DNA from 2 places in the Paenibacillus sp. FSL R7-0297 genome. Region 2 is predicted to be linked to the other one. Evidence: a T-box and tRNA genes for the amino acid it is inferred to sense, from the RefSeq annotation. Region 2 holds a T-box; the other holds one or more tRNA genes.
What was found. The T-box of region 2 lies ahead of MKZ24_RS24895 (tryptophan--tRNA ligase). A T-box ahead of a tRNA ligase gene usually reads a tRNA of that ligase, here a tRNA-Trp.

Region 1 (9,649 bases), 3.5 Mb from region 2:
CATCATGCCCCTTATGACCTGGGCTACACACGTACTACAATGGCCGGTACAACGGGAAGCGAAACCGCGAGGTGGAGCCAATCCCAGCAAAGCCGGTCTCAGTTCGGATTGCAGGCTGCAACTCGCCTGCATGAAGTCGGAATTGCTAGTAATCGCGGATCAGCATGCCGCGGTGAATACGTTCCCGGGTCTTGTACACACCGCCCGTCACACCACGAGAGTTTACAACACCCGAAGTCGGTGGGGTAACCCGCAAGGGAGCCAGCCGCCGAAGGTGGGGTAGATGATTGGGGTGAAGTCGTAACAAGGTAGCCGTATCGGAAGGTGCGGCTGGATCACCTCCTTTCTATGGAGAATCGTTTCCTGCAACGGAAACATTCAAATCGGAAGCTAAAGCTTCCACAACGAACCTTAGGGTTCAAACACTCACTCGTTGGTCAGTTTTGAGAGTTTAAGCTCTCATCTTTAAACTGTCTGAATTTTCGAACATCACAGTCGTGATTGTCCCGAAATTTCAGCACCTTGATCCTTGAAAACTGGATACCGAAACGAATTTGCGTTTTAGAACATCTTTTAGCTGAAACTTGTGTAAGCAAGTTGAAATAGTTATTAGTCATGCTGAGCGATGGTTTTGGATTATGAGCGACTTTTGGCTTTAAACAGACTAGCGGACGGATTCATCCGGAAGCGCTGTTTAAAACAAGATGAGCGAATGAGCCAATACCGGAGCGATTGGTTAAGCTAATAAGAGCACACGGAGGATGCCTAGGCGCCAGGAGCCGACGAAGGACGTGGCGAACAACGAAACTGCCTCGGGGAGCTGTAAGCAAGCTTTGATCCGGGGGTGTCCGAATGGGGAAACCCAGCTGTGGTAATTCGCAGTTACTCGTATCTGAATACATAGGATACGCAGAGGCAGACCAGGGGAACTGAAACATCTAAGTACCCTGAGGAAGAGAAAACAATAGTGATTCCGTCAGTAGCGGCGAGCGAACGCGGAACAGCCTAAACCAAGGGGCTTGCCCCTTGGGGTTGTGGGACGTCTCACATGGAGTTACAAAGGAATATGGTAGGCGAAGAGGTCTGGAAAGGCCCGCGATAGAGGTAAAAGCCCTGTAGCCTAAACTGTGTTCTCTCCGAGACGGATCCCGAGTAGTGCGGGGCACGTGAAACCCCGTATGAATCCAGCAGGACCATCTGCTAAGGCTAAATACTACCTGGCGACCGATAGTGAAACAGTACCGTGAGGGAAAGGTGAAAAGCACCCCGGAAGGGGAGTGAAATAGAACCTGAAACCGTGTGCTTACAAAAAGTCAGAGCCCTATTACTGGGTGATGGCGTGCCTTTTGTAGAATGAACCGGCGAGTTACGTTTAACATGCAAGGTTAAGTCGAGAAGACGGAGCCGCAGCGAAAGCGAGTCTGAATAGGGCGAATGAGTATGTGGACGTAGACCCGAAACCGTGTGATCTACCCCTGTCCAGGGTGAAGGTGCGGTAACACGCACTGGAGGCCCGAACCCACGCATGTTGAAAAATGCGGGGATGAGGTGGGGGTAGCGGAGAAATTCCAATCGAACTCGGAGATAGCTGGTTCTCCCCGAAATAGCTTTAGGGCTAGCCTCGGTGAATGGAGTGGTGGAGGTAGAGCACTGATTGGGTGCGGGGCCCGCAAGGGTTACCAAGCTCAGTCAAACTCCGAATGCCATTAACTTCTTGCCGGGAGTCAGACAGTGAGTGCTAAGATCCATTGTCAAAAGGGAAACAGCCCAGACCATCAGCTAAGGTCCCCAAGTGTGTGTTAAGTGGGAAAGGATGTGGAGTTGCACAGACAACCAGGATGTTGGCTTAGAAGCAGCCACCATTGAAAGAGTGCGTAATAGCTCACTGGTCGAGTGACTCTGCGCCGAAAATGTAACGGGGCTAAACACACCACCGAAGCTATGGCTAGATACTTTGTATCTGGGGTAGGGGAGCGTTGTATGTGGGTTGAAGGTGTACCGTAAGGAGCGCTGGACAGCATACAAGTGAGAATGCCGGTATGAGTAACGAAAAGATCAGTGAGAATCTGATCCGCCGAAAGCCCAAGGTTTCCTGAGGAAGGCTCGTCCGCTCAGGGTAAGTCGGGACCTAAGGCGAGGCCGAAAGGCGTAGTCGAAGGACAACAGTTTGAAATTACTGTACCACCGTAATCCGCTATGAGCGATGGGGTGACGCAGGAGGGTAGTGACGCGGACTGATGGATGTGTCCGTCTAAGCAGTGAGGCTGATGTGTAGGCAAATCCGCACATCATTAAGGCTGGGCTGTGATGGGGAGCGAAAATTGTAGTAGCGAAGGTCATGATCTCACACTGCCAAGAAAAGCCTCTAGCCAGGAGAAGGTGCCCGTACCGCAAACCGACACAGGTAGGCGAGAAGAGAATTCTAAGGCGCGCGGAAGAACTCTCGTTAAGGAACTCGGCAAAATGACCTCGTAACTTCGGGAGAAGAGGTGCCTCGGTAGGGTGAATAGCCCGAGGGGGCCGCAGTGAAAAGGCCCAAGCGACTGTTTAGCAAAAACACAGGTCTGTGCGAAGCCGCAAGGCGAAGTATACGGGCTGACGCCTGCCCGGTGCTGGAAGGTTAAGGGGAGTGGTTAGGGGCAACCCGAAGCTGTGAACCGAAGCCCCAGTAAACGGCGGCCGTAACTATAACGGTCCTAAGGTAGCGAAATTCCTTGTCAGGTAAATTCTGACCCGCACGAATGGCGTAACGACTTGGGCGCTGTCTCAACGAGAGATCCGGTGAAATTTTAATACCTGTGAAGATGCAGGTTACCCGCGACAAGACGGAAAGACCCCATGGAGCTTTACTGCAGCTTGATATTGAATTTGGGTACGATCTGTACAGGATAGGTGGGAGCCGTAGAGGCAGGAGCGCAAGCTTCTGCGGAGGCGCCGTTGGGATACCACCCTGATCGTATCTAGGTTCTAACCTAGTACCCTAAGCGGGTACGGGGACCGTGTCAGGCGGGCAGTTTGACTGGGGCGGTCGCCTCCTAAAGAGTAACGGAGGCGTTCAAAGGTTCCCTCAGAATGGTTGGAAATCATTCGCAGAGTGCAAAGGCATAAGGGAGCTTGACTGCGAGACCTACAAGTCGAGCAGGGACGAAAGTCGGACTTAGTGATCCGGTGGTACCGCATGGAAGGGCCATCGCTCAACGGATAAAAGCTACCCTGGGGATAACAGGCTTATCTCCCCCAAGAGTCCACATCGACGGGGAGGTTTGGCACCTCGATGTCGGCTCATCGCATCCTGGGGCTGAAGTAGGTCCCAAGGGTTGGGCTGTTCGCCCATTAAAGCGGTACGCGAGCTGGGTTCAGAACGTCGTGAGACAGTTCGGTCCCTATCTGTCGTGGGCGCAGGAAATTTGAGAGGAGCTGTCCTTAGTACGAGAGGACCGGGATGGACGTACCGCTGGTGCATCAGTTGTTCCGCCAGGAGCATGGCTGAGTAGCTACGTACGGACGGGATAAGCGCTGAAAGCATCTAAGCGTGAAGCCCCCCTCAAGATGAGATTTCCCAACTAGTAAGACCCCTTGAAGACGACGAGGTAGATAGGTTGGAGGTGGAAGTGCAGCAATGCACGGAGCTGACCAATACTAATCGGTCGAGGGCTTATCCAAATTTCTTAGAGCGCAGATTCGTTTCGGATTCAGTTTTCAGGCGATCAAGCTTGATATGTATATTCCCTGATAGCTCAGTTGGTAGAGCACTCGACTGTTAATCGAGTTGTCACAGGTTCGAGTCCTGTTCGGGGAGCCATTTGGAGAGGTGTCCGAGTTTGGCCGAAGGAGCACGATTGGAAATCGTGTAGGCGCCACAAGCGTCTCGAGGGTTCGAATCCCTCTCTCTCCGTAGCTTTACTTTACAAGTAGTTAACAGCATGGCTCGTTGGTCAAGGGGTTAAGACACCTCCCTTTCACGGAGGTAACATGGGTTCGAATCCCATACGAGTCACCAATTTCTTCTTCGATTAATGGGATGAGAATTCCCTGGGTTCGTTGAAGCATAGGCATCGTAAGGAATACATCGCAATCTCGTAACGGAGTGGAGAGTATCTCATACGAGTCATATATGGAGGCTTAGCTCAGCTGGGAGAGCATCTGCCTTACAAGCAGAGGGTCGGGGGTTCGAACCCCTCAGCCTCCACCATCTATCTTTTAATAGAATAGATCTTTAACATTGACGCGGGGTGGAGCAGCCCGGTAGCTCGTCGGGCTCATAACCCGAAGGCCGCAGGTTCAAATCCTGCCCCCGCAACCAATTTGGAACCGTGGTGTAGTTGGCCTAACATGCCTGCCTGTCACGCAGGAGATCGCGGGTTCGAATCCCGTCGGTTCCGCCATCTTTATGAAAAAATGTTCGGCTCGGTAGCTCAGTCGGTAGAGCAAAGGACTGAAAATCCTTGTGTCGGGGGTTCGATTCCCTCCCGCGCCACCATATTTCTTACAACTTAATACGCCGGTGTAGCTCAATTGGTAGAGCAACTGACTTGTAATCAGTAGGTTGGGGGTTCAAGTCCTCTCGCCGGCACCATCCTCGGAGGCTTAGCGAAGTGGCCAAACGCATCAGACTGTAAATCTGCTCACGTACGTGTTCGGTGGTTCGAATCCATCAGCCTCCACCATTTTTAGGGGCATAGTTTAAAGGTAGAACAACGGTCTCCAAAACCGTTGGTGTGGGTTCAATTCCTGCTGCCCCTGCCAAGTAATATCCTATAAAATTTAATATGGCGATCGTGGCGAAGTGGTTAACGCACCGGATTGTGGTTCCGGCATTCGTGGGTTCGAGACCCATCGGTCGCCCCATTTCTTTTATAAGAGTTATAAGGCATTGCAATTAAATAAGCTTCATATGGCGACTGTGGCGAAGGGGTTAACGCACCGGATTGTGGTTCCGGCATTCGTGGGTTCGAGACCCATCAGTCGCCCCATTTTATTAAATCAAATGTTGGGGATTAGCCAAGCGGTAAGGCAACGGACTTTGACTCCGTCATTCATAGGTTCGATTCCTATATCCCCAGCCATTATATGCGGACGTGGCTCAGCGGTAGAGCATCGCCTTGCCAAGGCGAGGGTCGCGGGTTCGATTCCCGTCGTCCGCTCCATTTTTTGGTGCCATAGCCAAGTGGTAAGGCAAAGCTCTGCAAAAGCTTTATCCCCAGTTCAAATCTGGGTGGCACCTCCATTTTATTTTAGAATCAATTGTAAATAATATGTATATGCCGGCGTGGCGGAATGGCAGACGCGCTCGACTCAAAATCGAGTGGGAAACCGTGGAGGTTCGAGTCCTCTCGCCGGTATCTGCTAAAAGAGTTCATCAGAGATATTCTCTGGTGGGCTCTTTTTTCTTTTTATTTGAGCTGTATTCTCTTACTCCAGTTATGCGTAGAACTATCAAGATCCAGGCAATCTTTATCAGAACCAACAAATTGATTTCTAGCCGCACCTAGACCAACGATACCTCATGCCTGCCCCCACAGCTAAGGGAACACTAATACCGGAAGCTACCGCCCCGCATAGATTCAGGGAAACAGAATATCCCACTGTCCATAGTACCCATTTGCTGCGGAAACTCCCGTTTGATCAGGCTCGGAAGTAATACATTACATAGGGGAATAGCAAACCTCAGAATTGCAGTTCCAACATACAAGGTCACTCCTCCCGATTACGACTGAACAGCAATGGTCCCACCGATGTGAGGGGAGCACGCAAATTCGCTGCGATAAAAATAATTCCTACGATCATGAACCAGAGTGTCGCTTGCTTGCGAATACCGGTTCTGGAGACGGACAGCTTCCTCAGCTTTATGACCATCCTGATTGGCAATGGCTTGATAAATCAGGTCATAGGAGTCGAGATAAAAGCCGCATCTTTGCTTCGTTTCCAAAACCATGTTCTGACCTCCAGGCTCTCGAACTTATCGGTATGCTGAATCACTTTTCTTATTACTGACCCCAAAATACTGGAGGAGCAGACATAAGTCCCATCCCCTTGCCTGGTCTTCAGCAGAAGAGCAGAGAAGCGGCCCTCAAAAATGAGCGTCCGCTTCATTTTAAATAATTTATAATTCTTCGGAATAAAATGCTTTGGATACTGCCTCTGTGGCTTTATCAATAAAAGCTGCAACTTTACTGGGGCTTTCCTTCAAACCACTACTCACCCACTTTTTTATAATGGCTATACTGCCATGAGCGGCAAACGTATACCAAGACTCAAATAATTGTGGATCAAAATATTTTAATTCCTGCTTCCATCGCTCAATGGTTAAATCGTGACTGATATAAAGGATTCTTTCTAATAATTCTTTATCGCCATGCTCTGAGAACAGAACCTCACAAATCGTTTTATTCGCTTTTATATATTTACATAATTCATAAGATAGCTTTTCAGGAGTTTTAACGTCAGAAGAATTAATCCCAAGTTGCTTAATTTCTTCGTAAAGATCATTCTCGATCGTTGAAAGAAGCTCAAACTGATTAGCATAGTGTGAATAAAAGGTGTTGCGATTAATGTTTGCTTCGCTGCAAATGTCGGTCACTGTAACTTTATTGATAGACCGTTCTGTCAAAAGCTTCAACAAGCTTTCTTTTATAACCATTTTTGTATATCTCACTCTGTGATCTGCTTTTTTGTCTGCCATAATATCCTCCCCATATAAAATAAAAAATGAACAAAACTAATGTGATTTGTATGATAACTAACATAATTCAAACGAACAGCCTGTTGTTTTACTAACATGGTGATATTATAATTTATTTGAACGTTCGATTCAAATTAAATTAAATGGAGGTAAAATATGGGAGATATAACTGTAGTCCCTGTATGGATTATTCAAGATATTATGGTATTAATTGCTGCTGTTCTAATGGTTTTCTATATCCTTGATAAGGAAGAACATCCTAAAACGGTTCTAATGCAATTTATAGGTTTTGTGTTTTTTTACGCAGCTGTTTTTGAAATTACTGCGTCATCTCTTGGGGAAGGTTTCTACGCCTATGGGCGGAGTATTTTAATGTTATTTAATATACCTATTACTGTCCCTATAATTGAGTTTCTGATCATTTATTCAACTTTGCGTGTTCTAAAGTCTGTAAATATACCGTCCTGGACTAAACCCTTTATTACGGGATTAAGCGCTATGGTGTTTGACTTTTCATTGGATCCGGTGGCCGTTAAACAGATATTTCAGACCATGGAAGGAAGCATTGCAAGATGGACGTATTATCCGCTGGCCGGTGAACCTCAAATCTATGGGGAACCTGTGATGAATTTTACAGGATGGATTTATATAGCGGGATATTGGACAGTCTTTATTCTAATTGGTGAATGGTGGCATAAAAAGAAAGGCTACAGTAAATCCGTTGGTTACATTTATCCGTTTCTGGCGGCAATTGCGTCATTGGCTTGTATGTTCTCACCTTTATCTAACTTCTTTAATTATATGGGGCCATTCTTCGAAAGAACCTCTAATATGCAATGGGTGAATTTGATTGCACTTTCTGTAATTACAATCGGAGTTTTAGCATTAGCTTTCCTAAAGTTCTGGGACCGGAAGGTTAATTATTCAATCACTCCCAAAAAAGATTTTCCGATCATGTTTACGTTCTTGGGGTTCCCCCTGGTTAATACTATATTTTGCCTTATAGGAGGCTACACGGAAGTACTGTGGTTGGTCGTTCTAGCTCAGATAGTATTAATGTTTGCCTGGATTGGAATTTATATGATGGGTAAAAAGGCAAGCCCAATTGCGAGGTAGTTAAAGAAAACACCGCCTGGCTCTAGACCTCTTTCGTCTAAAGCTGGCGGTGTTTTCTTTTTGCCTTCTTGGTTAAGGAAGCACATTCCCTGCCGCGCGGTAGATCTCATACCATTCCTGGCGGCTGAGGGTTATATCGGAAGCTTTGGCGATATCCAGCAGACGCTTAGTGTTGGTGGTACCGACAATCGGCTGCATCTTAGCCGGATGTCTCAGTAGCCAGGCGATTGCGATGGCGGTATCTGCTACACCTTTTTCCGCAGCCAGACGGTTAATGACTTCATTCACCTCCGGGAACTTCTCATTGCCGAGGAATACGCCTTCAAAGAAACCGTATTGGAACGGGGACCAAGGCTGGATGGTCATGTCATGCAGACGGCTGTATTCCAGGATGCCTCCGTCATGGACTACAGAACCGGCGTTGGTCATGTTGACATTGAAGCCGGAGTCAATCATGCCGGTAACCATAATGCTAAGCTGAAGCTGGTTGAACAGCAGGGGCTGCTTGACGTTCTTTTTGAGCAATTCAATCTGCAGGGGATTCTGGTTACTAACGCCAAAGTGTTTAACCAAACCTCTGCTTTCCAGCTCATCGAAGGCTTCGGCTACTTCTTCAGGCTCCATCAGCGTGTCAGGGCGGTGGAGGAGAAGTACATCGACATAATCGGTCTGTAACCGCTTCAAGCTGTTCTCAACCGAAGTTACAATATGCTCTTTGGAGAAGTCGAAGAAGCCGTTGCGGATACCGCATTTGGCCTGAATCATCATACGATCCCGCATGCCGGGATTGGCGGTCAGAACGTTGCCGAACACTTCTTCAGCTTTACCCCCGGCATAAATATCAGCATGGTCGAAGAAGTCTATACCAGCCTCCAGGGCGCTGTGAATATGTATATCGGCCTCTTGTGGCGACAGATCTGCAATCCGCATACAGCCCAGGGAGATTTCAGCAACCTCAAGCGCACCATTAGCAACGTTAATTCTTTTTACCATTAATTATTCACTCCTTAAATGAAGGTACAGTGTTAAGCTTAGACCTTAGAGTTAGGTGTAAGTCAATAGATTTATAGAGCGGCTTTTCATAGAAACCAAATGGTGTTACCTTAAGAGGTGAAACCGATACCAGCTGACAGAAGGGAGCTGCAATAATGGGATACAGCATCAAAACCATAGCACAAAAAAGCGGACTAAGCCAATATACGCTGCGTTACTACGAACGGGAGGGCGTATTGCCGGTTGTGGCAAGAGATGCTAACGGAAACCGGTGTTTTGACGATGAGGATCTGGAGTTAATTTCGTTAATCTGCTGTCTTAAGGATACAGGGATGGCGATTGCCGATATCAAACAATTCATTGCGCTTTCCAAAGAAGGGGTAAGTGCTTTGCCCGATCAGCGCAGACTGCTGCAGGAGCATAAAGTGCATATTGATGAGAAGATTAAATTCTTTCAGAGCTTTGCGCAAAAGGTGGACCACAAAATTGCTTATTTTGCCTCCCTGGAGAATGAAGCGAAAGCAGCCAGACCCTAATCTTGAGCCGTAGGGCCGTATGATTATTGTCGCTGCAATGAAGGATTGGAAATGCTGCAGCCAGTACTTAAAACTGTAGCAAAGCCGGTATAAGAATGAGATGAATTATAAATAGAGTAAGGCCTTATACTGGGTTGAAATCCTTGCGGAGACCGGGTTCCCGGGTTATCCTTAGTTGCTTATACAGTAGATAGAAGGGCAGCAGAAAGAACGGGATATCCAGGAAAATGGAATGCAAAGACTGCTAATGTAATGTTAAGTGACATATAAATTGACTATTTCTTGACAATGCGGTTTATAATCTTGACGGGAAGCCTCTTGA
Region 2 (9,649 bases):
AGCCATTTCTGCACCAGGGTGACGCGGTTCGGGAGACGAATCGAAGGATCATAGCTATACAGCCTGGTCTTGATCTGCTCTCCTGAGATCAGCACGCGGTCCCCGAAACAGATGTCGTTAAACCGCATGCCCTCTTGCTTCAGCCACAGCGAATAGCCCTGAAGTGCCCGTAGGAAGGCTTCCGATGCCTTATACTCAATGGCCTGAAGACGGGAGCCATAACCCCTGTCCTGTTCCCCGGTCAATACATATTCAATCTGATCAAACGGATCTTCAAGCCTGAATTCCGGACTTAGCCAAGTTTCCAGATATTCCTGAAAGGTCGTCTGCTGCATATTCTCTTCACCCAGTTCGGGGAGAACAGTAGACACATAGCTGTTGAACATCGGGTTAGGGGAGAACAGCACGATCTGATCCGCCGAGAGCCGCTCGCGGTGTTTATACAGCAGGTAAGCTACACGCTGCAGCGCTGCTGATGTTTTGCCGCTGCCGGCCGCTCCCTGCACAATGAGCATCTGGCTGTTATCGTTGCGGATGATCGCGTTCTGCTCCGCCTGGATGGTTGCCACGATACTTTTCATTTGGGCATCCGCCCCCTTGCCGAGCACCTGCTGCAGCAATTCGTCGCCGATCGTTACATTCGCATCGAACAGATGCTGAAGCTGGCCGTTACGGATCTGGTACTGCCGCTTCAGACTCATGGTTCCGCTGATCCGTCCTCCCGGTGTGTCGAAGGCTGCTTTTCCAGGCGGATAGTCATAGTACAGGCTCGCAATCGGAGTGCGCCAGTCATAGACCACAAAGCTCAGCCCGTCTGTATCTACGAAGGAGGAGACACCGACATAGACTTGTTCTTCAGCACTCTGGCCATCCTCATGAAAATCAATCCGCCCGAAATAGGGGGACGGCAGCAGCCGCTTCATATTCTTCCACTGCTGCAGCTTCCGCGCGTGGCTGCGTTCCCGCTCGGATAAGACGGCATCCTGCTGAGTTATGGTGAAGAAGCTCTCTTCGAAGTCTTCCTGGGTGCTGGTATTCACCGTTACCTCTTCCCAGAATCTTTTGCGGATATCTGTTGCCTGCTCCTTTAACCGGCCAACCTCCGGCTCCAGGTTAGCAATCCCCAATTTCAGCTTTTCTTTTACCTGCTCCAGCCACTCCTGTTCCTGCTCCCAGCTGCTTATCTTCTCCATCACCCGACCACTCCCTTTTCTTGAATGATATTCCTTATCTTCCCCGCTGCAATAATCCCAAACTGGCGGGTTGACAAACCGGATGTCCATTTGCTATAATTAAAATATAAGTAAGATGCATAACCTCCGTTCTTTTCATTAAAAAAAATCAACAGTTCTTTAACATTAACATATTACTTCTTTGTATGCAATACTTCCCGATACATCATTAACCCTGGCGCTTGCGCCAGGGTTTTTGTTGTTCAGATATAAGAAACTGAGTATAACAGACACCCTATGACGCCTGCTTACCAGCCCAGCTTTTAAACAGGACGCTCTATGGTGTAAATCTCACCAATCCCTGCATAATTATTCCCCGCCAGACGGCTTACCGCTCCTAATTTCACCGCATCAATTCTCCCCATATCGTAGATCTGCTCGTCAATATGAAACTGTACAATCCTGCCGATAATCAGGTCATTATTAGGCAGCTCCAGGCAATGCTCAAGTGTACATTCCATCCGCACCTTCGCTTCCTTAACCCCCGGAACAGCAATCTGCAGGCTATCTACCGGCGTCAGTCCCGCTAAAGCTACTTCACTCTGGTCCGGAGGCAGGGGCGCTGCGGTGATATTTACCTGCCTGACATTCTGCTGATCCACAATATGAACGACAAACTCCTTCGTCTGCTTAATATTCCGTGCCGTATCCTTGGACTGGCCCGCAGCATGCTGAATCGAGATGGAGATCATCGGCGGATTGGAGGAAACAATATTGAAATAGCTGAACGGCGCACCATTCAAGCTCCCCTCTCCCGACATCGTCGTGACAAAAGCAATCGGCCGCGGGATAATGCTCCCGGTGAGAAGCTTATAATTATCCCGCTCGGTATTCTGCAGTGGATCAATTGAAATCATTTTAGCATCCCCTCTTCTCTGAAAGTCGGTTAATCTACTGCTCTTACGGTAAAAGGCAGCAATACCTGCTCAAGCTGTTCTCTGTGCGGCTCATATTGTTCCGGCAGCATCAGGTGGCTACCCATTGTTTCCGGCGATTCATCATGGGCGAAGCCTGGAGGATCAGTAGCAATCTCAAACAGGATCTCCCCATGCTCTCTGAAATAGATGGCATTGAAGTAATTCCGGTCCTGAACTGGCGTTACTCCATATCCATTATCATGCACAACATCCTGCCATTCAAGCTGATCCTGATCATCCTTCGCTCTCCAGGCAATATGATGCACGGTGCCGACACCCATTTCGCCGCGCTGCACCGCAGTTACCTTGAGTTCAACTACATTTCCGATGTCCGCAGTAGAATGGTAACGGGCGACATCGCCTTCTTGTCCTACGAATGTAAGTCCCATTACCTTCTCCAGCAGCTCCGCCGTTTGTTCCGGATGCGTGGACAGTAGTGTAGCACCGCCGAAGCCCTTGATCGCAACCTCTGGTGTTACCCCGCCGAAGGTCCATTCGTTACGTTCTCCTGCCTCCCGTTCCACCAGTTCGAGATGAAGACCATGCGGATCATCGAATTCCAGGTACTGCTCGCCAAACCGCTCCATTTCGGTAAAAGCAACCTTAAACTTCGTCAGTCTTTCTCTCCAGAAAGCCATCGCCCCTACCGGAATCACATATGAAGTAACGCCGACCTGACCCCCGCCGATTTTACCCTGATACGCATCTGCCCAAGGGAAGAAGGTGATAATGGTCCCCGGCTTGCCACCATTGTTGCCGAAGTAAAAGTGATACGTTCCGGGATCGTCGAAATTGACGGTTTGCTTAACCAGCCGGAGTCCCAATACGCCTGCATAGAAATCCATATTTTCCTGCGGATGGCCGACAATTGCGGTGATATGATGAATGCCCATAGTTTGTTTATTCATTTGAATTCACTCCTGTTTTGATAAATTTTAAGTAGCAACTAGTACAGCTTATAATATCTTTACTTTAAGATATTAGGTTGAATATTATCTTTAAGTTAAGATAATTTATATTCTCACTTTACTTTTTATTAATCCGTTTGTCAAGCGTTTGTCTATATCTCTTACGATTTACAATCCTGCACAAAATGCAACATTCTCCTCCTTAAAACGTCCCTAATCGAAAATTTTCATACAACAATCCCTTGAAAACTTAGTTACTTATGAATCAAAGTTGCAATAAATACAACATTTTATAGCTTCATCTCTTAACGTTAACGTGAACCTTAAACAAGCTTTTTTTCATAAAAGCACAACGTCAGCTTGTCATTGATCTCTTTGGTCTCACCTGTTCTTCTGTAACCCAGCTTCTCATACAAGTAGCAGTTTCTTTCATCTTGCACGATGGTAGCCAGCCCCCAAGACTTAGCGTCAGCATAGATGCGCTCAATCTGGGTGAAAACTTGCTGGGCAAGTCCTTGACCCTGATATTCCGGCAAGATGAATGTTGTGCCGATCCAGTAATGATTATCCCCTTTCTTCACGACTCTAATACTACCAGCCGCAACACCGGCATTCCGGATGATGTAATAATCTACACATGCTTGATTGAACCGCTCCATTACTCTTTCTAGGGTTTCATTGGCCGGGTTCGTATCATGATCCTGATATTTCTCGAGTAGGGGCAGGAACGCCCGGGTTTGCATTTCATGAATCGCCGCCGCATCTTCCACTACCGCTTTACTTAATGTCACTTCCATCCTATGTACCTCCAGATTTTATACAAAATATACATAATCCAAGTGTTCGCCATCCAATCCGGCAATATGATTATTCGGTCTTCTACGCGCCAGAGTGAACCCGATACTCTCATACATCCGCCGGGCAGGGACCAGATCATCATTCGTTGTTACAATAATTTTACGGACTTCTTTTTGGAGGATTCTATTCACTGCTTCTTGAAGCTGCATCTTACTGTAACCTTTACCTTTGTGTGCTGAAGCAATGCAGTTGTGGCCTATTTCCGCAACCTCTGGCAGGTTCCTCGGGTCCCAGGTAACAAATCCGATGGCTTCACCGTTTAGCGTTGTGATGAATCCGTATTTATCGGCAATTTGCAGATTATCAAAGAAAAAGTTGTCAAATTCCCGCCATTCAGCAAGGCAGCTTTGCTCATACCGGCAATTAAAGGCATAGGCATCTTTCAATAATTCAAAGAGTGTTCCCCGCCCGAACTCACTTATTTTCCTAAATTCTATTCCCATGTCCCTCCCCATTTCCTCTTCAAATACACTTACAAATATTACAATGAAATACATCATTCCACCATGATATATTGCATGTAGATTCTTGAATGCAAACAGGCGGAACTTCACTAAGGAAGTCCGCCGTTTACACTTATTTCAATAACACCGGCTCCAGCAGGTTCAAATAATACAGATTACCGCTGCCTTCCGGATGATCATTACGGATATGCTCTTCCAGGCAGAGCCGTCCGCGGTCAGAGCGGTATTTCTTACTTTGTGATAACTGATTCATCAGTGTCTTCCATGATCCGCCAATGTCGTCGCTGCTTTCCAGCATCGCAAATAATCCTCCGGGCAGCGTCATTTCCTTAAAGGGCTCCGGCACAACAACGCCCTCAGGAATGGTCGCACACATTCCATAGCCATAAGGTTTGCCGGCACTGCCGGGCATAGGCTTCATGTTCCCGCCGAAGAAACGCGCCGTGCCGAGCAGATTCGCTGACCTCAGCCAATCCATCAGCGGCCCCATCACTTTGTCCTCGGGGGATACGTCCACGACAATATGAAAAGCGACTCTCATGGGTGCTAAGTCAATGATTTTGAATACATGCTGTTCCGTTAAACTGCTCATAAATACAGCCTCCGTCTCCATAAGGATATCATCCAGGACCAGATTTCCTTCGTTCTGCCTCTCAAGGTATTCCAGGACCCGGGTCAACTGCTTCTCAACAAGCCCTACCTGTTCTCTTTGCTTCTTAAGAGAGTTCACTTTCTTCTCTATGACTTTACTAAGTCCGGCTATTGAATTCGCTATAAGGACAGTCTTTATTTCTTTGATCGGAATGTCCATCTTCCGCAGCATCGCTGTTATCCGAATACATGCCAGTGCATGTTCGTCGTACACACGCCAACCGGAGGAAACATCTCTATCGCTTTGGAATAACCCTTCCGCTTCCCAGTGGCGCAGCGTACGGCTCGTCAGCCCCAGCTGCTCCGACATTTCTTGTATAGCAACAGATCTGTTCATTTCGCTCTCCTCTCTGAGATCTCATAGCTATCGTATCACTTGACGCTGCGTCAATATCAAGAAGTAATCCTGGTGTGCCCGAAAAAAGTCATCTCACCCATCTCATTCTCTGCGATCCTGTAGGGATGGGTCTGGTCATAATATCTTTGGACAAATACTCCCTCACCTACTGGATAGAGCTCAATATGAAAATTGCCGGAGAATCTCGTGAAATATAATTTCCCGTTTATGATTTCTATCTGGATTTTGTCTTCCAGGTACGTTCCGCAGTACATCCGTAGGCTGCGCTCACTGAAGTGAACTTCAGGATGCCGAACCGGAGCCTTCACCTCAACATTATGCAGAATATCTGAGATTGTATTGCCCAGCCGGTACTGATTAATAGCTTCATTGTTTGACAGAATAAGAATACAGATGTCTTCAGCAAAAAAATTCTGCATATAGGTGCTGACCCCAAGGTGATCCCCGCCATGGGCATATCTGTCTTGGCCGTAAAGGTGGTGATGCTCCAAGCCATAGCAGTAGTTGTTATCGTTCTCGGTGAAAAATCTGGCATATGCCTCCGGTGACAGCAGCTTCCGGTCCCGCAGACAGGCATACCATTTGTGCAAATCCTCGCAGTCCGAAACCACCGCACCTGCACCAATGCTGAACTTCTCGTTGTGATACGGGCATTTGACCGTTTCGGCGAAATCCTTGGCATAATTGCTTGCTCTGTTAACCATCACCCGGCACCCGTCGTCAACAACGCTGTTAGACATAGCTAAAGGCCGGAAGAGATGCTTTTGAAGGAAATCCCCATACTTCTCTCCCGAAACATGCTCAATAATCCAGGCCAGCAAATTATAATTGGAGTTATTATAATCATATTCTGTACCCGCCGGCTTTGTGGGCTTCTTGTTGATATACTGCTGGAAGTACTCCGTCTGTGAGTAATTCATTCTGTTATATCCGCCGAAAAAATCATTCTCAAAATTATAAAAATTATATAAACCGGATGTGTGTGACAATAAATGATGTACGGTAATAGACTCATCAATTTTCAGATCTGCAGGTAGATATAGCTGTGCGGATTGATCGATATCCAGCACCTGCCTGTCACATAGAAGCATAACTGCAAAAGCCGTAAACTGTTTAGACATGGAAGCAAGTGAGAAGCATGAATGCATATCATTTTTAATTCCAAACTCAATACTCGCATAGCCGCAGGCCTTCTCAAAGAGTACTTCGCCCTTCCGGGTAACTTGAATAACCCCGTAAAAATCCCACAGCTTCAGGTACTCATTCGTATAATCCTCAAGCTTTTCACGTAATGTCCGCACGGACTCACTCCCTAATCTGTTTTAACTATCAATTGACATTCACCCTTAGATGTTGTAAAAATACAGTAATACAATATTATACAACTTTGCAATGACGAAGAGAGTACGCATAACGAATACTCCAGAGAGCTGATGGCCGGTGCGAATCAGTGTAGGGATTATGCCGAAGTGGGCTTCTGAGCATCCAAACCGAACCTTCAGGAAGTAGGCTTTGGCGAAGGTCTCATCGTTACAAGAGACGCGTATTCAGGGCATATAGCGATGTCACGATACGTTTAAGCGGGTCCGGATCACAATCCGGGCTAATTAAGGTGGTACCACGGGGTTCTCTCGTCCTTTTCAGGATGAGAGGACCCCTTTTTGATACATAAACGGAGGGATAACATGAGTAAGGAAATTGTATTAACCGGAATTAAGCCTACGGGCAAAGTCCATCTGGGGAATTACATCGGAGCGATCAAGCCTGCACTGCAACTCGCCGGGGCCAGTGATTGTACTGCGCTTTATTTTATCGCTGACTATCATGGATTAACTTTCATACAGGACAGAGACGAGTTTCGTAATCTGTCTTATGGTATCGCAGCTACATGGCTGGCACTGGGACTGGACCCGGAGCGGGTAATCTTTTATCGACAATCTGATGTGCCGGAGATCTTCGAGCTTCACTGGATTCTATCTTGCCTGACGTCCAAAGGTCTAATGAACCGTGCCCATGCGTACAAAGCCATTCATGAACAAAATATTCAATCAGGCGTGGATGCGGATACCGGAGTCAATATGGGCCTGTTCACTTATCCGGTTCTGATGGCAGCGGACATTCTGCTGTTTCAATCAGACAAGGTCCCTGTCGGTAAAGACCAGATTCAGCATGTGGAGATCGCCAGGGATATTGCCGAAGGCTTCAACCGGATTTATGGGGATACCTTCAAGCTGCCTGATTATAGGGTCGATGAGAACACATCCGTGATTCCAGGGCTGGACGGGCGGAAGATGAGCAAAAGCTATAATAATACGATTCCGCTGTTCGAAACACCAGAGAACCTGAAGAAGCTGATCAGCAAAATCAAAACAGACTCTACACCTCCCGAGGAACCGAAAGACCCGGATACGTCTAATATTTTCTTGCTGTACAAAGAGTTTGCGGCTCCCGCTCAAGTACAGGATTTCAGGAACCAATATCTAAGCGGCATCAGTTGGGGTGAGGCTAAGCAGGAGCTGTTTCAGGTGGTTAATGCTGCACTGGAGGAACCCCGGAACAAATACAATGAGTTAATGGCAGCGCCAGAGCAGATCGACGCGATCCTGAGTGAAGGTGCCCGGAAGGCAAGAGCCCTAGCTGCACCTCTGCTTGCCCAGGTCAAATCCAGGATCGGACGATATAAATAGATCCATGGAGCGGAGTTTAGCCTAAGCGGGTGATATGGTAAAATTATCAAGTCCATACATGATATAAAATAGACTGGTGGGAGGAATATCGGTGAACGTACGTAACTCAACGTATAATTTCCAGAATGTCAGTAACGGATATGGATGCCATCCTCCAGCCCGTTCCCCGGATGCGCATGCGATGATACTGGTTTTTATGGCCTGCGTTACTAAACCTTAATAGATTAACATGAGGGGCTATGATGAGCTTTGTTCATAGACAACACAAAGAAACCACTTCTTAGAAAGGTTTAATCCTATTTTAAGAGTGGTTTCTTTTGTGTGCTACAGCCTCTGAAACAACCGCTCCCCGCTAACCCGTATATACCTGTACATTCCGGCGCAGCCCCCTGCCATTATAACTGCGTATATCAGCATAAGGAGATTTCCATTCACATTACTAAGAAGCATGAATAGAGCCGCTGGAGCAGCCAGACTGATGAATCCGAGAATCATCGACACCAGCACTGCTGCACTCTGCTTGATTACCGCAACCTCATTTGTCCATTCCAGCTTAGGCAGCTTCAGGTTCACAATAACGCCCAGCATGGCAGAGTAACAAGCGTAGATCACTGGGATCACAAGCATTAATATACTTTCGGCCCATCCAGTCCCCAGTGTATAGATAAGCAGTACCCAGCTTACGGCAATGACTGGCAACGTAAGGGTGAGATTCACGGCAACTTTACTGAGGATAATGGTAGGTTTAGAGACGGGCGAGCTTTGTAAAATCCACAGATGATTCCCTTCAAGCGAAATCGAACTTGCCGTGGTGCAGCTAATAATCACAAATAAGGAAACCACAAGCGGACTCAGCGTGCTCAAATACTGTGATAATTGCGGAATTTCAAGCAAGGCTCCGAGCTTCTCTGAACTGAGGAACAATAAGGAAACCGACATTACCAGTAACAGAACCATACCAATGCCTGTGTTCAGCACATAATTAGTAGAACTGAAGTAGCGGCGCAGCTCCTTGAGATACAACGCCTTGAATGCAGAATTTGCCTGCAACGGCTTCATAGTATATTTGCTGCCTGCGTGGCTTGTCATTAGTCCCGTATGGATAGCTTTGTACCGTGTTGCCAGCACTGTGGAGAAGAGTACAAATGCAAGTACAGACAGAGCAATAAAGAAGATCAATGAAGGTACCTGGTACGAGCAGACAGCATCCACATACACGGAAGCCAGAGGATACAGCTTAAAGATCGCATCACCCAGCCCAGCCCCTAAATCCGCAAGCTCCTGCTCGTCTCCGTTAAGATTAAATGAACCCAGCATGAGTACAATAATGAAGGCAAAAGTGAAGAGTATACTAATCAGCTTGCTTGCTCTAAACCTTGAAGATATCCAGCTGATCAATGAGCCAATAATCGTTGCCGCTATAATCGGCAGTAAGGTGATGAATAGAAGCGTCATTAGAAAAAACAGATAAAAAATCACACCCGGATTCACTTGCATCGCATATACCGTACCGGCCGGCAGCATAACCAGCAGGGTGAAAAACAGATTCATCACATATAGCTGAAGCACACGGC

Region 1: it encodes a tRNA-Trp, which carries the amino acid that the T-box ahead of MKZ24_RS24895 (tryptophan--tRNA ligase) is inferred to sense. The anticodon was not compared.

The regions. Positions count from the first base shown of each region.
Region 1 covers NZ_JBBPAQ010000001.1:2,143,764-2,153,412, forward strand. The annotation lists rRNA gene MKZ24_RS09415 (16S ribosomal RNA) at 1-346, shown strand, start outside; rRNA gene MKZ24_RS09420 (23S ribosomal RNA) at 735-3,663, shown strand; tRNA gene MKZ24_RS09425 (tRNA-Asn) at 3,727-3,802, shown strand; tRNA gene MKZ24_RS09430 (tRNA-Ser) at 3,806-3,895, shown strand; tRNA gene MKZ24_RS09435 (tRNA-Glu) at 3,926-4,000, shown strand; tRNA gene MKZ24_RS09440 (tRNA-Val) at 4,117-4,192, shown strand; tRNA gene MKZ24_RS09445 (tRNA-Met) at 4,227-4,303, shown strand; tRNA gene MKZ24_RS09450 (tRNA-Asp) at 4,308-4,385, shown strand; tRNA gene MKZ24_RS09455 (tRNA-Phe) at 4,405-4,480, shown strand; tRNA gene MKZ24_RS09460 (tRNA-Thr) at 4,501-4,576, shown strand; tRNA gene MKZ24_RS09465 (tRNA-Tyr) at 4,582-4,667, shown strand; tRNA gene MKZ24_RS09470 (tRNA-Trp) at 4,673-4,746, shown strand; tRNA gene MKZ24_RS09475 (tRNA-His) at 4,773-4,848, shown strand; tRNA gene MKZ24_RS09480 (tRNA-His) at 4,898-4,973, shown strand; tRNA gene MKZ24_RS09485 (tRNA-Gln) at 4,992-5,066, shown strand; tRNA gene MKZ24_RS09490 (tRNA-Gly) at 5,073-5,147, shown strand; tRNA gene MKZ24_RS09495 (tRNA-Cys) at 5,154-5,227, shown strand; tRNA gene MKZ24_RS09500 (tRNA-Leu) at 5,264-5,342, shown strand; partial or broken gene MKZ24_RS09505 (MFS transporter) at 5,497-5,787, opposite strand; gene MKZ24_RS33080 (hypothetical protein) at 5,708-5,935, opposite strand; gene MKZ24_RS09510 (TetR/AcrR family transcriptional regulator) at 6,104-6,682, opposite strand; gene MKZ24_RS09515 (carotenoid biosynthesis protein) at 6,839-7,798, shown strand; gene MKZ24_RS09520 (aldo/keto reductase) at 7,871-8,791, opposite strand; gene MKZ24_RS09525 (MerR family transcriptional regulator) at 8,947-9,327, shown strand.
Region 2 covers NZ_JBBPAQ010000001.1:5,642,558-5,652,206, forward strand. The annotation lists gene helD (RNA polymerase recycling motor HelD) at 1-1,193, opposite strand, end outside; gene MKZ24_RS24865 (flavin reductase family protein) at 1,496-2,089, opposite strand; gene MKZ24_RS24870 (ring-cleaving dioxygenase) at 2,119-3,057, opposite strand; gene MKZ24_RS24875 (GNAT family N-acetyltransferase) at 3,381-3,854, opposite strand; gene MKZ24_RS24880 (GNAT family N-acetyltransferase) at 3,873-4,469, opposite strand; gene MKZ24_RS24885 (MerR family transcriptional regulator) at 4,492-5,367, opposite strand; gene MKZ24_RS24890 (serine hydrolase domain-containing protein) at 5,424-6,689, opposite strand; T-box leader at 6,772-7,030, shown strand; gene MKZ24_RS24895 (tryptophan--tRNA ligase) at 7,074-8,075, shown strand; gene MKZ24_RS24900 (hypothetical protein) at 8,400-9,649, opposite strand, start outside.